DNA from 4 places in the Neobacillus sp. MER 74 genome. Region 1 is predicted to be linked to each of the others. Evidence: a T-box and tRNA genes for the amino acid it is inferred to sense, from the RefSeq annotation. Region 1 holds a T-box; the other regions hold tRNA genes.
What was found. The T-box of region 1 lies ahead of pheS (phenylalanine--tRNA ligase subunit alpha). A T-box ahead of a tRNA ligase gene usually reads a tRNA of that ligase, here a tRNA-Phe.

Region 1 (2,899 bases):
GTTGGTAATATCGACCACATTATTGTGTGGACGGATTCCCGCTGACATCAAGCGAGTTTGCATCCAGAGCGGAGATGGTCCAATTTTTACATTTTTAATGATTTGCGCCACATATAATGGATTATCCTCTTTTGCATCGACCGTAATTTTCACATAATCAGATGCTTTTTCAGTTGAAGCCTGCAGGTTTGTTTCTGGAAGTTTAACGTCTCTGCCAAGTATCGCTGCCACTTCATAGGCAACACCTAGCATGCTTAAACAATCCGCACGGTTTGGAGTCAAGCTAAGTTCAAGAATCTCATCGTCACGATTTAACTCGGCTAGTGCATCGACGCCTACTGCTGTATCCGCTGGAAAAACAAAGATTCCCTCTGAATACTCTTTCGGAACTACCTTTCCTTCCATGCCTAACTCTGTCAGCGAACAGATCATTCCGTTTGATTCTTCACCGCGAAGTTTCGCACGTTTTATTTTAAAATTACCTGGTAATACTGCACCTACTGTTGCCACCGCAACCTTCTGTCCCTGTGCTACATTTGGTGCACCGCAAATGATTTGTACCGGCTGTTCACCGCCTACATCAACAAGACATTTGCTTAATTTATCGGCATTTGGGTGCTGCTCACGTTCAAGGACATGACCAACTACAACACCTTTAATACCATCGTTAAGGATTTCGACTCCCTCAACCTCAATACCGCTTTTTGTAATTTTTTCTGCTAATTCAGCAGCAGTTACTCCAGTTAAATCGATATAATCTTGGAGCCATTTATATGAAACGAACATGTCGTCATCCTCCTTTATTTATTCAACTTCAACGGATTGAAGCCTTCCCACTTACTCGTGTTTTGAAAATTGTTTTAAGAAACGAACATCATTTGTATAGAAATGTCTGATATCATCGACACCGTACTTTAACATTGCAATTCGCTCAGGTCCCATACCGAAGGCGAAACCTGTGTATTTTTTAGAATCGTATCCTGCCATCTCTAGAACGTTCGGATGGACCATACCAGCACCAAGAATTTCGATCCAGCCGGTGCGCTTACAAACGCTGCAGCCATGACCGCCGCAAATTTTACAAGAAATGTCCATTTCAACAGAAGGTTCTGTGAATGGGAAGAAGCTTGGGCGTAGACGGATTTCACGATCTTCCCCGAACATTTTCTTCGCAAACACTTCTAATGTTCCTTTTAGGTCGCTCATTCGGATGTTTTCACCGACAACAAGACCTTCGATTTGCATAAATTGGTGGGAGTGTGTCGCATCATCATTATCACGGCGGTACACTTTACCTGGACAAATAATCTTGATTGGACCTTTGCCTTGGTGCTTTTCCATCGTCCGGGCTTGAACCGGAGAGGTATGAGTACGAAGAAGAATGTCTTCTGTAATATAGAAAGAATCCTGCATATCACGGGCTGGGTGGCCTTTCGGTAAATTAAGAGCTTCGAAGTTATAATAATCCTGTTCAACTTCTGGACCTTCAGCTACCTGGTAACCCATTCCGATAAATAAGTCTTCAATTTCTTCGATGATTCTAGTCAGCGGATGATGATTTCCAACCTTCACTGGGCGGCCTGGAAGAGTAACATCGATACTTTCAGAAGCTAGCTTTTCTAGGACAGCTGCTTCTTCTAACCCCTTTTGTTTGGCTTCAATTTTTTCGGCAATCGCTTCACGAACTTCGTTTGCTAATGCCCCCATCACTGGACGCTCTTCAGCTGAAAGTTTCCCCATGCCACGCAACACTTCCGTAATTGGCCCCTTTTTTCCTAAGTAGGCAACACGGATGTCATTTAATTCTTTTAAGCTTCCAGACTGTTCAATTTTTTGAATAGCCTCTTCCTGCAATTCCTTTAAACGCTCTTGCATGTCAATTCCTCCTTCATAGTAATCGGTAATTGGTGTCAGGCACCAGAAAAAACAAAAAAACCCCATCCCTGGAAAGGGACGAGGTTAAAGTTTCGCGGTACCACCCTTGTAAACACGTTATGTAAAACACATTGTGTTCGCTTCATTCGGATAACGGCTTATGCCGGTGCATCTTTACACGGAAAGCGAAGCAGCTGGACTGCTATTGCTTTTAATCGTGGTCCCGATGCCAACTCAGGAGGTGAACTTCTCTTATCCTTGCCATAAAAGTGCTTTCAGTCACGGCACTTTCTCCCTAAATAGCTTTAAATAAGATACTTTTCTCCGTCATCGTCATTTAATATTCCATATTGTTCATTATTATATAATAATTCTCTACACAAGGTCAAACTAGTTTACGCCTATTTTTTCAAATAATAAAGCAGGATCCCTGTCGCCACGGCCACATTTAATGACTCACTCTTCCCGTAAATGGGGATATAAAGGTTCGCTGTTGTACTTGCAAGAATATCTTTACCCACACCATTTCCTTCATTTCCAACAATCAAGGCAAACGAATCACCTGTGGAAATATCAGTATATGCAGAGGCCCCTTCAAGTGCTGTACCGTAAACAGGAATATTTTTTTCCTGCAGTTTGTCCATCCATTCATGAAGGTCCCCTCTAATTATCGGCAGGTGAAAATGACTTCCTTGTGCAGACCTAAGGACCTTAGAGTTGAAAATATCCACACTTCCACGTCCCACCACAACAGCGTCAATCCCCGCTGCATCAGCGGTACGAATCATAGTGCCTAGATTGCCCGGGTCCTGAACCGCGTCAATGAACAGGTAGGTTTTTGCATTACGTATTTCCGGAGCTGCGATTCGGCAGACGGCATAAATTCCCTGTGGTGCTTCCGTATCGGTTAAGGAATTCGATATCTCTTCCGTAACTTGTGTAACTGGCGTGGAACCAGCATCCCATCTTGAAGGTAAATCCACTTTTTCAGAAACAATGATTTCTAAAATTTGTTCCCCTTGTT
Region 2 (2,899 bases), on a different contig from region 1:
CAGGTGTCCATAGGACATCTTTTTTCTTTATATAAAAAAACGCAATTCATCGTTCTCTTATGTAACGATAAACTGCGTTAGTTAATATGTATGGAGCGGGTGATGGGAATCGAACCCACTACATCAGCTTGGAAGGCTGAGGTTTTACCAGTAAACTACACCCGCATTTTTAACAGTTGATGAATCATTTATATCAGCAACTGACCCTTATTATATTACACACTATTTTTACTATAGTCAAGGGGAAAATGCAGATTTTGTCGAAAAAGATTACAAAGGGGGGTGCGGATATTCACGTCCCTCACAATGGCCGAAGAACGGACATATCTATTCGTTACCGTTGACTGCATTTTTCTTTAATCAAGGGAACGATTAGGGTCTATAACCTTAATCAAAAAAAGTTGCCCATAATTATATGAGCAACTTTTTTTAAAACCATTTGATACCGGTGATCGGGGTCGAACCGATACTCCTCACGGAACACGATTTTGAGTCGTGCGCGTCTGCCAATTCCGCCACACCGGCGCGTAATAAAATGTTTTGATAAAGCAATGCCGAGGACCGGAATCGAACCGGTACGGTAGTCACCTACCGCAGGATTTTAAGTCCTGTGCGTCTGCCAGTTCCGCCACCCCGGCGAAATCTAATTACCTAGTCTTATATATACTTGGCAAATATTATGGAGGCGGCAACCGGATTCGAACCGGTGGTAAAGGTTTTGCAGACCTCTGCCTTACCACTTGGCTATGCCGCCATAAATATTGGAGCGGAAGACGGGATTCGAACCCGCGACCCCCACCTTGGCAAGGTGGTGTTCTACCACTGAACTACTTCCGCAAATTGGCTGGGCTAGCTGGATTTGAACCAACGCATGTCGCAGTCAAAGTGCGATGCCTTACCGCTTGGCTATAGCCCAATGTTTACTAATTTTGAATTTTAATATAATGGGGCGACTGATGGGAATCGAACCCACGAATGTCGGAACCACAATCCGATGCGTTAACCACTTCGCCACAATCGCCACAGTATAATTGGCAGGGGTAGTAGGAATCGAACCCACACCAAAGGTTTTGGAGACCTTCGTTCTACCTTTAAACTATACCCCTATAAATGGTGGAGGGGGACGGATTCGAACCGCCGAACCCGGAGGGAGCGGATTTACAGTCCGCCGCGTTTAGCCACTTCGCTACCCCTCCACATACTATTCATAACACTCGCATCTAGTGCAAGCAAAAAAACTAAAGGTGGCTCAGGACGGAATCGAACCGCCGACACAAGGATTTTCAGTCCTTTGCTCTACCGACTGAGCTACTGAGCCACAAGTGGCGGTCTGGACGGGACTCGAACCCGCGACCTCCTGCGTGACAGGCAGGCATTCTAACCAACTGAACTACCAGACCAATTGCGGGGACAGGATTTGAACCTGCGACCTTCGGGTTATGAGCCCGACGAGCTACCAGACTGCTCCACCCCGCGACAATTATAATGTAAATATGGTGGAGGATGACGGGATCGAACCGCCGACCCTCTGCTTGTAAGGCAGATGCTCTCCCAGCTGAGCTAATCCTCCAAATTAATGAAAATTATCTTCACTAGCGTAAAAAACTTTGGTGACCCCTACGGGACTCGAACCCGTGTTACCTCCGTGAAAGGGAGGTGTCTTAACCGCTTGACCAAGGGGCCATATCGTTTAAAAAGTTATGGCGGAGAGCAAGGGATTTGAACCCTTGAGACAGGGTTACCCGCCTACACGATTTCCAATCGTGCTCCTTCGGCCACTCGGACAGCTCTCCATATATGGCTCCGCAGGTAGGACTCGAACCTACGACCGATCGGTTAACAGCCGATAGCTCTACCACTGAGCTACTGCGGAATAATATAATTACAGCCTGGCAACGTCCTACTCTCACAGGGACGCGTGTCCCAACTACCATCGGCGCTGAGAAGCTTAACTTCCGTGTTCGGTATGGGAACGGGTGTGACCTTCTCGCCATAATTGCCAGACCATATATTCGACACTATTTTATTATAATGTCTTTTTCATATTTTTCAAGAGGAAAATTTAATTTTTTTCATTCCCTCAAAACTAGATAATGCAGAAGAAGTTTGTAAACTCAGAGTTCACCTTAAAATTGGTTAAGTCCTCGAACGATTAGTATCAGTCAGCTCCACATGTTACCACGCTTCCACCTCTGACCTATCAACCTGATCATCTTTCAGGGTTCTTACTAGCTTGCGCTATGGGAAATCTCATCTTGAGGGGGGCTTCATGCTTAGATGCTTTCAGCACTTATCCCGTCCGCACATAGCTACCCAGCGATGCTCTTGGCAGAACAACTGGTACACCAGCGGTGCGTCCATCCCGGTCCTCTCGTACTAAGGACAGCTCCTCTCAAATTTCCTGCGCCCACGACGGATAGGGACCGAACTGTCTCACGACGTTCTGAACCCAGCTCGCGTACCGCTTTAATGGGCGAACAGCCCAACCCTTGGGACCGACTACAGCCCCAGGATGCGATGAGCCGACATCGAGGTGCCAAACCTCCCCGTCGATGTGGACTCTTGGGGGAGATAAGCCTGTTATCCCCGGGGTAGCTTTTATCCGTTGAGCGATGGCCCTTCCATGCGGAACCACCGGATCACTAAGCCCGACTTTCGTCCCTGCTCGACTTGTAGGTCTCGCAGTCAAGCTCCCTTGTGCCTTTACACTCTGCGAATGATTTCCAACCATTCTGAGGGAACCTTTGGGCGCCTCCGTTACTTTTTAGGAGGCGACCGCCCCAGTCAAACTGCCCACCTGACACTGTCTCCCACCCCGATCAGGGGTGCGGGTTAGAATTTCAATACAGCCAGGGTAGTATCCCACCGACGCCTCCACCGAAGCTAGCGCTCCGGCTTC
Region 3 (2,582 bases), on a different contig from region 1:
CCGCAGGCGCTGAAAGCGCCGAGGAGGCTCCCCGAACCGCCCGCGGAAAGCGAAGCCTCCTGGAACGGAAATCAACAGACTAGTTTAATGAGCCAAACAAAAAAGACTGTCGATTTAAAACCCGAAATCCTTCGGATTTGTCGACAGTCTGAAACGCTTAGATAAGCGTTTTTACTTTGTTTTTTACGCGCCTTAGAGGATTCGAACCTCTGACCCTACGCTTAGAAGGCGTATGCTCTATCCAGCTGAGCTAAAGGCGCATTTATGGCTCCGCAGGTAGGACTCGAACCTACGACCGATCGGTTAACAGCCGATAGCTCTACCACTGAGCTACTGCGGAACAATATGATGGGCCTAAATGGACTCGAACCATCGACCTCACGCTTATCAGGCGTGCGCTCTAACCAGCTGAGCTATAGGCCCATATTTATGTGGAGCGGGTGATGAGAATCGAACTCACAACATCAGCTTGGAAGGCTGAGGTTTTACCACTAAACTACACCCGCATTTATTAAATTGGAGGCAACACCCGGATTTGAACCGGGGATAGAGGTTTTGCAGACCTCGGCCTTACCACTTGGCTATGCTGCCTTTATGTATGGCTGGGCTAGCTGGATTTGAACCAACGCATGTCGCAGTCAAAGTGCGATGCCTTACCGCTTGGCTATAGCCCAATATTTATAAAATATATGGGGCGGCTGATGGGAATCGAACCCACGAATGTCGGAACCACAATCCGATGCGTTAACCACTTCGCCACAACCGCCATTATAGAATCATTTGGCAGGGGTAGTAGGAATTGAACCCACACCAAAGGTTTTGGAGACCTTCGTTCTACCTTTAAACTATACCCCTCCATATAAAAAGGTGGCTCAGGACGGAATCGAACCGCCGACACAAGGATTTTCAGTCCTTTGCTCTACCAACTGAGCTACTGAGCCACACAAAATCTATATCAACAGTAGTTACCTACTGGGGATAAAAGTACGGTCCGGACGGGACTCGAACCCGCGACCTCCTGCGTGACAGGCAGGCATTCTAACCAACTGAACTACCGGACCAGAGTTTTCAATTTGGAGCATGCTCCACGATTTGATACTGACCGCCCTGATTTCAGAAAGCATATTCAAGCAGCGGCTCAATCGTTGCGCTGTAGATCATTCGAAGAAGCATATTCGAACGTGCTCCACCCCGCGACAATAAGAATAGATTACGAGTTATGGAGGAGGAAGAGGGATTCGAACCCCCGCGCGGTATGACCCGCCTGTCGGTTTTCAAGACCGATCCCTTCAGCCAAACTTGGGTATTCCTCCGAATAAGTGGAGTCTAGGGGGATCGAACCCCTGACCTCCTGCGTGCAAAGCAGGCGCTCTCCCAGCTGAGCTAAGACCCCATTTGTTATTAGAAGCATGGTCGGGAAGACAGGATTCGAACCTGCGACCCCTTGGTCCCAAACCAAGTGCTCTACCAAGCTGAGCTACTTCCCGTTAAAGTGCGCCCTGAGAGATTCGAACTCCCGACCTTTTGATTCGTAGTCAAACACTCTATCCAGCTGAGCTAAGGGCGCATATGATTTAATTTAAATGGTGTCGAGGACCGGAATCGAACCGGTAAGGTAGTCACCTACCGCAGGATTTTAAGTCCTGTGCGTCTGCCAGTTCCGCCGCACCGGCGTAAGTTGGAGCGGAAGACGGGATTCGAACCCGCGACCCCCACCTTGGCAAGGTGGTGTTCTACCACTGAACTACTTCCGCAAAGGTTGTAAGTTATATTGCTCTTGCAAAAAACTTTGATGCGGGTGAAGGGAGTCGAACCCCCACGCCTTGCGGCGCCAGATCCTAAGTCTGGTGCGTCTGCCAATTCCGCCACACCCGCAATATTAATAGTTATTTTGCTTTCGCAAAAAACTCTAGTGAGCCATGAAGTACTCGAACCTTCGACCCTCTGATTAAAAGTCAGATGCTCTACCAACTGAGCTAATGGCTCAAAAAAAGCAAAAAAAATAAATGGTGCCGGCGAGAGGACTTGAACCCCCAACCTACTGATTACAAGTCAGTTGCTCTACCAATTGAGCTACCCCGGCGTAAAATTTGAAAAAATATTTAGTTTGAACACGCTGGTATTGTTACCGTCATCCTGACCTCAAAAAGCTTGTCCAAGCAGCAGCTCGGTCAGTATGCTGAAGTTCATTCAGGAAGCATATTCGGTCGTGCTCTACCAATTGAGCTACCCCGGCGTAATCTATAAAAGATAAATATGGTGGAGGATGACGGGATCGAACCGCCGACCCTCTGCTTGTAAGGCAGATGCTCTCCCAGCTGAGCTAATCCTCCAAAATAATGAAAGTTATTTTCACTAGCATGAAAAAACTTTGGTGACCCCTACGGGATTCGAACCCGTGTTACCTCCGTGAAAGGGAGGTGTCTTAACCACTTGACCAAGGGGCCATATTAAATATTGACGAAAAAAATAACCCAAAAGGGTTAGCCTGGCAACGTCCTGCTCTCACAGGGACGCGTGTCCCAACTACCATCGGCGCTGAGAAGCTTAACTTCCGTGTTCGGTATGGGAACGGGTGTGAC
Region 4 (2,899 bases), 160 kb from region 1:
AAGGTCACACCCGTTCCCATACCGAACACGGAAGTTAAGCTTCTCAGCGCCGATGGTAGTTGGGACACGCGTCCCTGTGAGAGTAGGACGTTGCCAGGCTGTAAAAATGGAGGATTAGCTCAGCTGGGAGAGCATCTGCCTTACAAGCAGAGGGTCGGCGGTTCGATCCCGTCATCCTCCACCATATTTTCTTTAATACTTTTCCATACTATTTGCCGGGGTAGCTCAATTGGTAGAGCAACTGACTTGTAATCAGTAGGTTGGGGGTTCAAGTCCTCTCGCCGGCACCATTTGTATGAGCCATTAGCTCAGTTGGTAGAGCATCTGACTTTTAATCAGAGGGTCGAAGGTTCGAGTCCTTCATGGCTCACCATTTAAATGAATATGCGGGTGTGGCGGAATTGGCAGACGCACCAGACTTAGGATCTGGCGCCGCAAGGCGTGGGGGTTCGACTCCCTTCACCCGCACCAAGTTTTTTTACGAAGTAAAATAAACAAAGTTGTTTGCAATAGCAAAATAACTTCCCTTGATATGCGGAAGTAGTTCAGTGGTAGAACACCACCTTGCCAAGGTGGGGGTCGCGGGTTCGAATCCCGTCTTCCGCTCTCTACTAATGCCGGGGTGGCGGAACTGGCAGACGCACAGGACTTAAAATCCTGCGGTAGGTGACTACCGTACCGGTTCGATTCCGGTCCTCGGCACCATTTAAGTTAATTAAATTCATATGCGCCCTTAGCTCAGCTGGATAGAGTGTTTGACTACGAATCAAAAGGTCGGGAGTTCGAATCTCTCAGGGCGCACTTTTACGGGAAGTAGCTCAGCTTGGTAGAGCACTTGGTTTGGGACCAAGGGGTCGCAGGTTCGAATCCTGTCTTCCCGACCATGCTTCTTATAATCAATGGGGTCTTAGCTCAGCTGGGAGAGCGCCTGCTTTGCACGCAGGAGGTCAGGGGTTCGATCCCCCTAGACTCCACCAATAATTTTACATGATAGTATGGCGGTGTAGCTCAGCTGGCTAGAGCGTACGGTTCATACCCGTAAGGTCGGGGGTTCGATCCCCTCCGCCGCTACCAAATATTATCTTAACTTGGACCTTTAGCTCAGCTGGTTAGAGCAGACGGCTCATAACCGTCCGGTCGTAGGTTCGAGTCCTACAAGGTCCACCATTAGTTTTATATTTAATTTGGAGGAATACCCAAGTTTGGCTGAAGGGATCGGTCTTGAAAACCGACAGGCGGGTCATACCGCGCGGGGGTTCGAATCCCTCTTCCTCCTCCATAGATATTATAACTTATTTCTATTGTCGCGGGGTGGAGCACGTTCGAATATGCTTCTTCGAATCATCCTCAGCGCAACGATTGAGCTGCTTCTCGAATAAGCTTTCTGAAATCGGGGCGGTTAGAAACAAGATATGGAGCATGCTCCAAAATTAATAATTTCTATTGTCGCGGGGTGGAGCAGTCTGGTAGCTCGTCGGGCTCATAACCCGAAGGTCGCAGGTTCAAATCCTGTCCCCGCAATTGGTCTGGTAGTTCAGTTGGTTAGAATGCCTGCCTGTCACGCAGGAGGTCGCGGGTTCGAGTCCCGTCCAGACCGCCATATGTTGGCTCAGTAGCTCAGTCGGTAGAGCAAAGGACTGAAAATCCTTGTGTCGGCGGTTCGATTCCGTCCTGAGCCACCATTTTTGTTTTAAAACAATATTATTATGGCGATTGTGGCGAAGTGGTTAACGCATCGGATTGTGGTTCCGACATTCGTGGGTTCGATTCCCATCAGTCGCCCCATAATAAATTATTATATGCGGGTGTAGTTTAGTGGTAAAACCTCAGCCTTCCAAGCTGATGTTGTGAGTTCGATTCTCATCACCCGCTCCAATATGGGCCTATAGCTCAGCTGGTTAGAGCGCACGCCTGATAAGCGTGAGGTCGATGGTTCGAGTCCATTTAGGCCCACCATATATTGTTCCGCAGTAGCTCAGTGGTAGAGCTATCGGCTGTTAACCGATCGGTCGTAGGTTCGAGTCCTACCTGCGGAGCCAAACGGGGAAGTACTCAAGTGGCTGAAGAGGCGCCCCTGCTAAGGGTGTAGGTCGGGTAACCGGCGCGAGGGTTCAAATCCCTCCTTCTCCGCCATATCTTATGGCCCCTTGGTCAAGCGGTTAAGACACCTCCCTTTCACGGAGGTAACACGGGTTCGAGTCCCGTAGGGGTCATACGAAAAGACTGATAACAATTAAGTTATCAGTCTTTTTTTTGTGTAAAATTCTTTTAAAAGATAGCTAAACTAATTTAATCTCTAGGCTGCAAGCTTAAAGTGATTGACGACTGTAAGGGTGGACCAAGGCCGCTTTAGGTAGCCAATCAAGTCGATTGACGCCCATATGGAGAAAAGGCCATTTTATGCAGTCTATAATTGTTATTGTCAATTTTAATATGAAAAAAGCAGTAAAATGTTTACCACAATCCAATCATCCTTAAAGAGAACTAGTGGAATAATCTCTCCATATTATATTTTCCCTTTTGAAAATTCTCATCTAATTCTTGTATCTTCTAACCAAATTTACCCAAATACGAGTCCAATATACTAACCTGAAAAAGGATATCTTACTACTCTAAAATTATATCAAAATAATAATTTCGATTCTAATTTCCAAAAAATACGTTGATAACGCTTACATCTATGCGATTTAGACATATTTTGAATTAAAATTAAAATAACTTTTTGTGAAAAAAATTAAAAAAATTTTTATAATATTTTGGCGATTAATGATAGATATATTGTGGAATGATGTCGAAATGTGAGGAATGTTGTGTTTTGATAGGAAAATATATCGATTATTGTCAGAAAAGATAAAAAAGTATTATGAGAAATATTGATTAAATACACTTATAATTGGAC

Region 2: it has a tRNA-Phe gene. The T-box ahead of pheS (phenylalanine--tRNA ligase subunit alpha) is inferred to sense a tRNA for this amino acid. The anticodon was not compared.
Region 3: it has a tRNA-Phe gene. The T-box ahead of pheS (phenylalanine--tRNA ligase subunit alpha) is inferred to sense a tRNA for this amino acid. The anticodon was not compared.
Region 4: it has a tRNA-Phe gene. The T-box ahead of pheS (phenylalanine--tRNA ligase subunit alpha) is inferred to sense a tRNA for this amino acid. The anticodon was not compared.

What each region holds. Positions count from the first base shown of each region.
Region 1 covers NZ_JAMAUV010000008.1:164,650-167,548, reverse strand. The annotation lists gene pheT (phenylalanine--tRNA ligase subunit beta) at 1-786, opposite strand, end outside; gene pheS (phenylalanine--tRNA ligase subunit alpha) at 838-1,875, opposite strand; T-box leader at 1,947-2,215, opposite strand; gene M3610_RS15525 (TrmH family RNA methyltransferase) at 2,277-2,899, opposite strand, start outside.
Region 2 covers NZ_JAMAUV010000001.1:830,594-833,492, forward strand. The annotation lists gene M3610_RS04090 (B3/B4 domain-containing protein) at 1-13, shown strand, start outside; tRNA gene M3610_RS04095 (tRNA-Gly) at 92-165, opposite strand; tRNA gene M3610_RS04100 (tRNA-Leu) at 444-525, opposite strand; tRNA gene M3610_RS04105 (tRNA-Leu) at 553-638, opposite strand; tRNA gene M3610_RS04110 (tRNA-Cys) at 681-754, opposite strand; tRNA gene M3610_RS04115 (tRNA-Gly) at 763-837, opposite strand; tRNA gene M3610_RS04120 (tRNA-Gln) at 842-916, opposite strand; tRNA gene M3610_RS04125 (tRNA-His) at 946-1,021, opposite strand; tRNA gene M3610_RS04130 (tRNA-Trp) at 1,033-1,106, opposite strand; tRNA gene M3610_RS04135 (tRNA-Tyr) at 1,112-1,196, opposite strand; tRNA gene M3610_RS04140 (tRNA-Phe) at 1,246-1,318, opposite strand; tRNA gene M3610_RS04145 (tRNA-Asp) at 1,324-1,400, opposite strand; tRNA gene M3610_RS04150 (tRNA-Met) at 1,403-1,476, opposite strand; tRNA gene M3610_RS04155 (tRNA-Val) at 1,495-1,570, opposite strand; tRNA gene M3610_RS04160 (tRNA-Glu) at 1,609-1,683, opposite strand; tRNA gene M3610_RS04165 (tRNA-Ser) at 1,702-1,793, opposite strand; tRNA gene M3610_RS04170 (tRNA-Asn) at 1,799-1,873, opposite strand; rRNA gene rrf (5S ribosomal RNA) at 1,888-2,004, opposite strand; partial or broken rRNA gene M3610_RS04180 (23S ribosomal RNA) at 2,133-2,899, opposite strand, start outside.
Region 3 covers NZ_JAMAUV010000051.1:48-2,629, reverse strand. The annotation lists tRNA gene M3610_RS27320 (tRNA-Arg) at 187-260, opposite strand; tRNA gene M3610_RS27315 (tRNA-Asn) at 266-340, opposite strand; tRNA gene M3610_RS27310 (tRNA-Ile) at 350-423, opposite strand; tRNA gene M3610_RS27305 (tRNA-Gly) at 433-506, opposite strand; tRNA gene M3610_RS27300 (tRNA-Cys) at 518-591, opposite strand; tRNA gene M3610_RS27295 (tRNA-Gln) at 600-674, opposite strand; tRNA gene M3610_RS27290 (tRNA-His) at 691-766, opposite strand; tRNA gene M3610_RS27285 (tRNA-Trp) at 782-855, opposite strand; tRNA gene M3610_RS27280 (tRNA-Phe) at 869-941, opposite strand; tRNA gene M3610_RS27275 (tRNA-Asp) at 988-1,061, opposite strand; tRNA gene M3610_RS27270 (tRNA-Ser) at 1,221-1,313, opposite strand; tRNA gene M3610_RS27265 (tRNA-Ala) at 1,321-1,393, opposite strand; tRNA gene M3610_RS27260 (tRNA-Pro) at 1,411-1,487, opposite strand; tRNA gene M3610_RS27255 (tRNA-Arg) at 1,494-1,567, opposite strand; tRNA gene M3610_RS27250 (tRNA-Leu) at 1,585-1,665, opposite strand; tRNA gene M3610_RS27245 (tRNA-Gly) at 1,680-1,754, opposite strand; tRNA gene M3610_RS27240 (tRNA-Leu) at 1,794-1,875, opposite strand; tRNA gene M3610_RS27235 (tRNA-Lys) at 1,914-1,986, opposite strand; tRNA gene M3610_RS27230 (tRNA-Thr) at 2,008-2,083, opposite strand; tRNA gene M3610_RS27225 (tRNA-Val) at 2,258-2,333, opposite strand; tRNA gene M3610_RS27220 (tRNA-Glu) at 2,373-2,447, opposite strand; rRNA gene rrf (5S ribosomal RNA) at 2,487-2,582, opposite strand, start outside.
Region 4 covers NZ_JAMAUV010000008.1:24-2,922, forward strand. The annotation lists rRNA gene rrf (5S ribosomal RNA) at 1-99, shown strand, start outside; tRNA gene M3610_RS14625 (tRNA-Val) at 109-184, shown strand; tRNA gene M3610_RS14630 (tRNA-Thr) at 215-290, shown strand; tRNA gene M3610_RS14635 (tRNA-Lys) at 298-373, shown strand; tRNA gene M3610_RS14640 (tRNA-Leu) at 387-471, shown strand; tRNA gene M3610_RS14645 (tRNA-Gly) at 535-606, shown strand; tRNA gene M3610_RS14650 (tRNA-Leu) at 617-705, shown strand; tRNA gene M3610_RS14655 (tRNA-Arg) at 728-801, shown strand; tRNA gene M3610_RS14660 (tRNA-Pro) at 808-884, shown strand; tRNA gene M3610_RS14665 (tRNA-Ala) at 902-977, shown strand; tRNA gene M3610_RS14670 (tRNA-Met) at 998-1,074, shown strand; tRNA gene M3610_RS14675 (tRNA-Ile) at 1,091-1,167, shown strand; tRNA gene M3610_RS14680 (tRNA-Ser) at 1,187-1,279, shown strand; tRNA gene M3610_RS14685 (tRNA-Met) at 1,448-1,521, shown strand; tRNA gene M3610_RS14690 (tRNA-Asp) at 1,524-1,600, shown strand; tRNA gene M3610_RS14695 (tRNA-Phe) at 1,607-1,682, shown strand; tRNA gene M3610_RS14700 (tRNA-His) at 1,710-1,785, shown strand; tRNA gene M3610_RS14705 (tRNA-Gly) at 1,802-1,875, shown strand; tRNA gene M3610_RS14710 (tRNA-Ile) at 1,880-1,956, shown strand; tRNA gene M3610_RS14715 (tRNA-Asn) at 1,965-2,039, shown strand; tRNA gene M3610_RS14720 (tRNA-Ser) at 2,043-2,133, shown strand; tRNA gene M3610_RS14725 (tRNA-Glu) at 2,142-2,213, shown strand.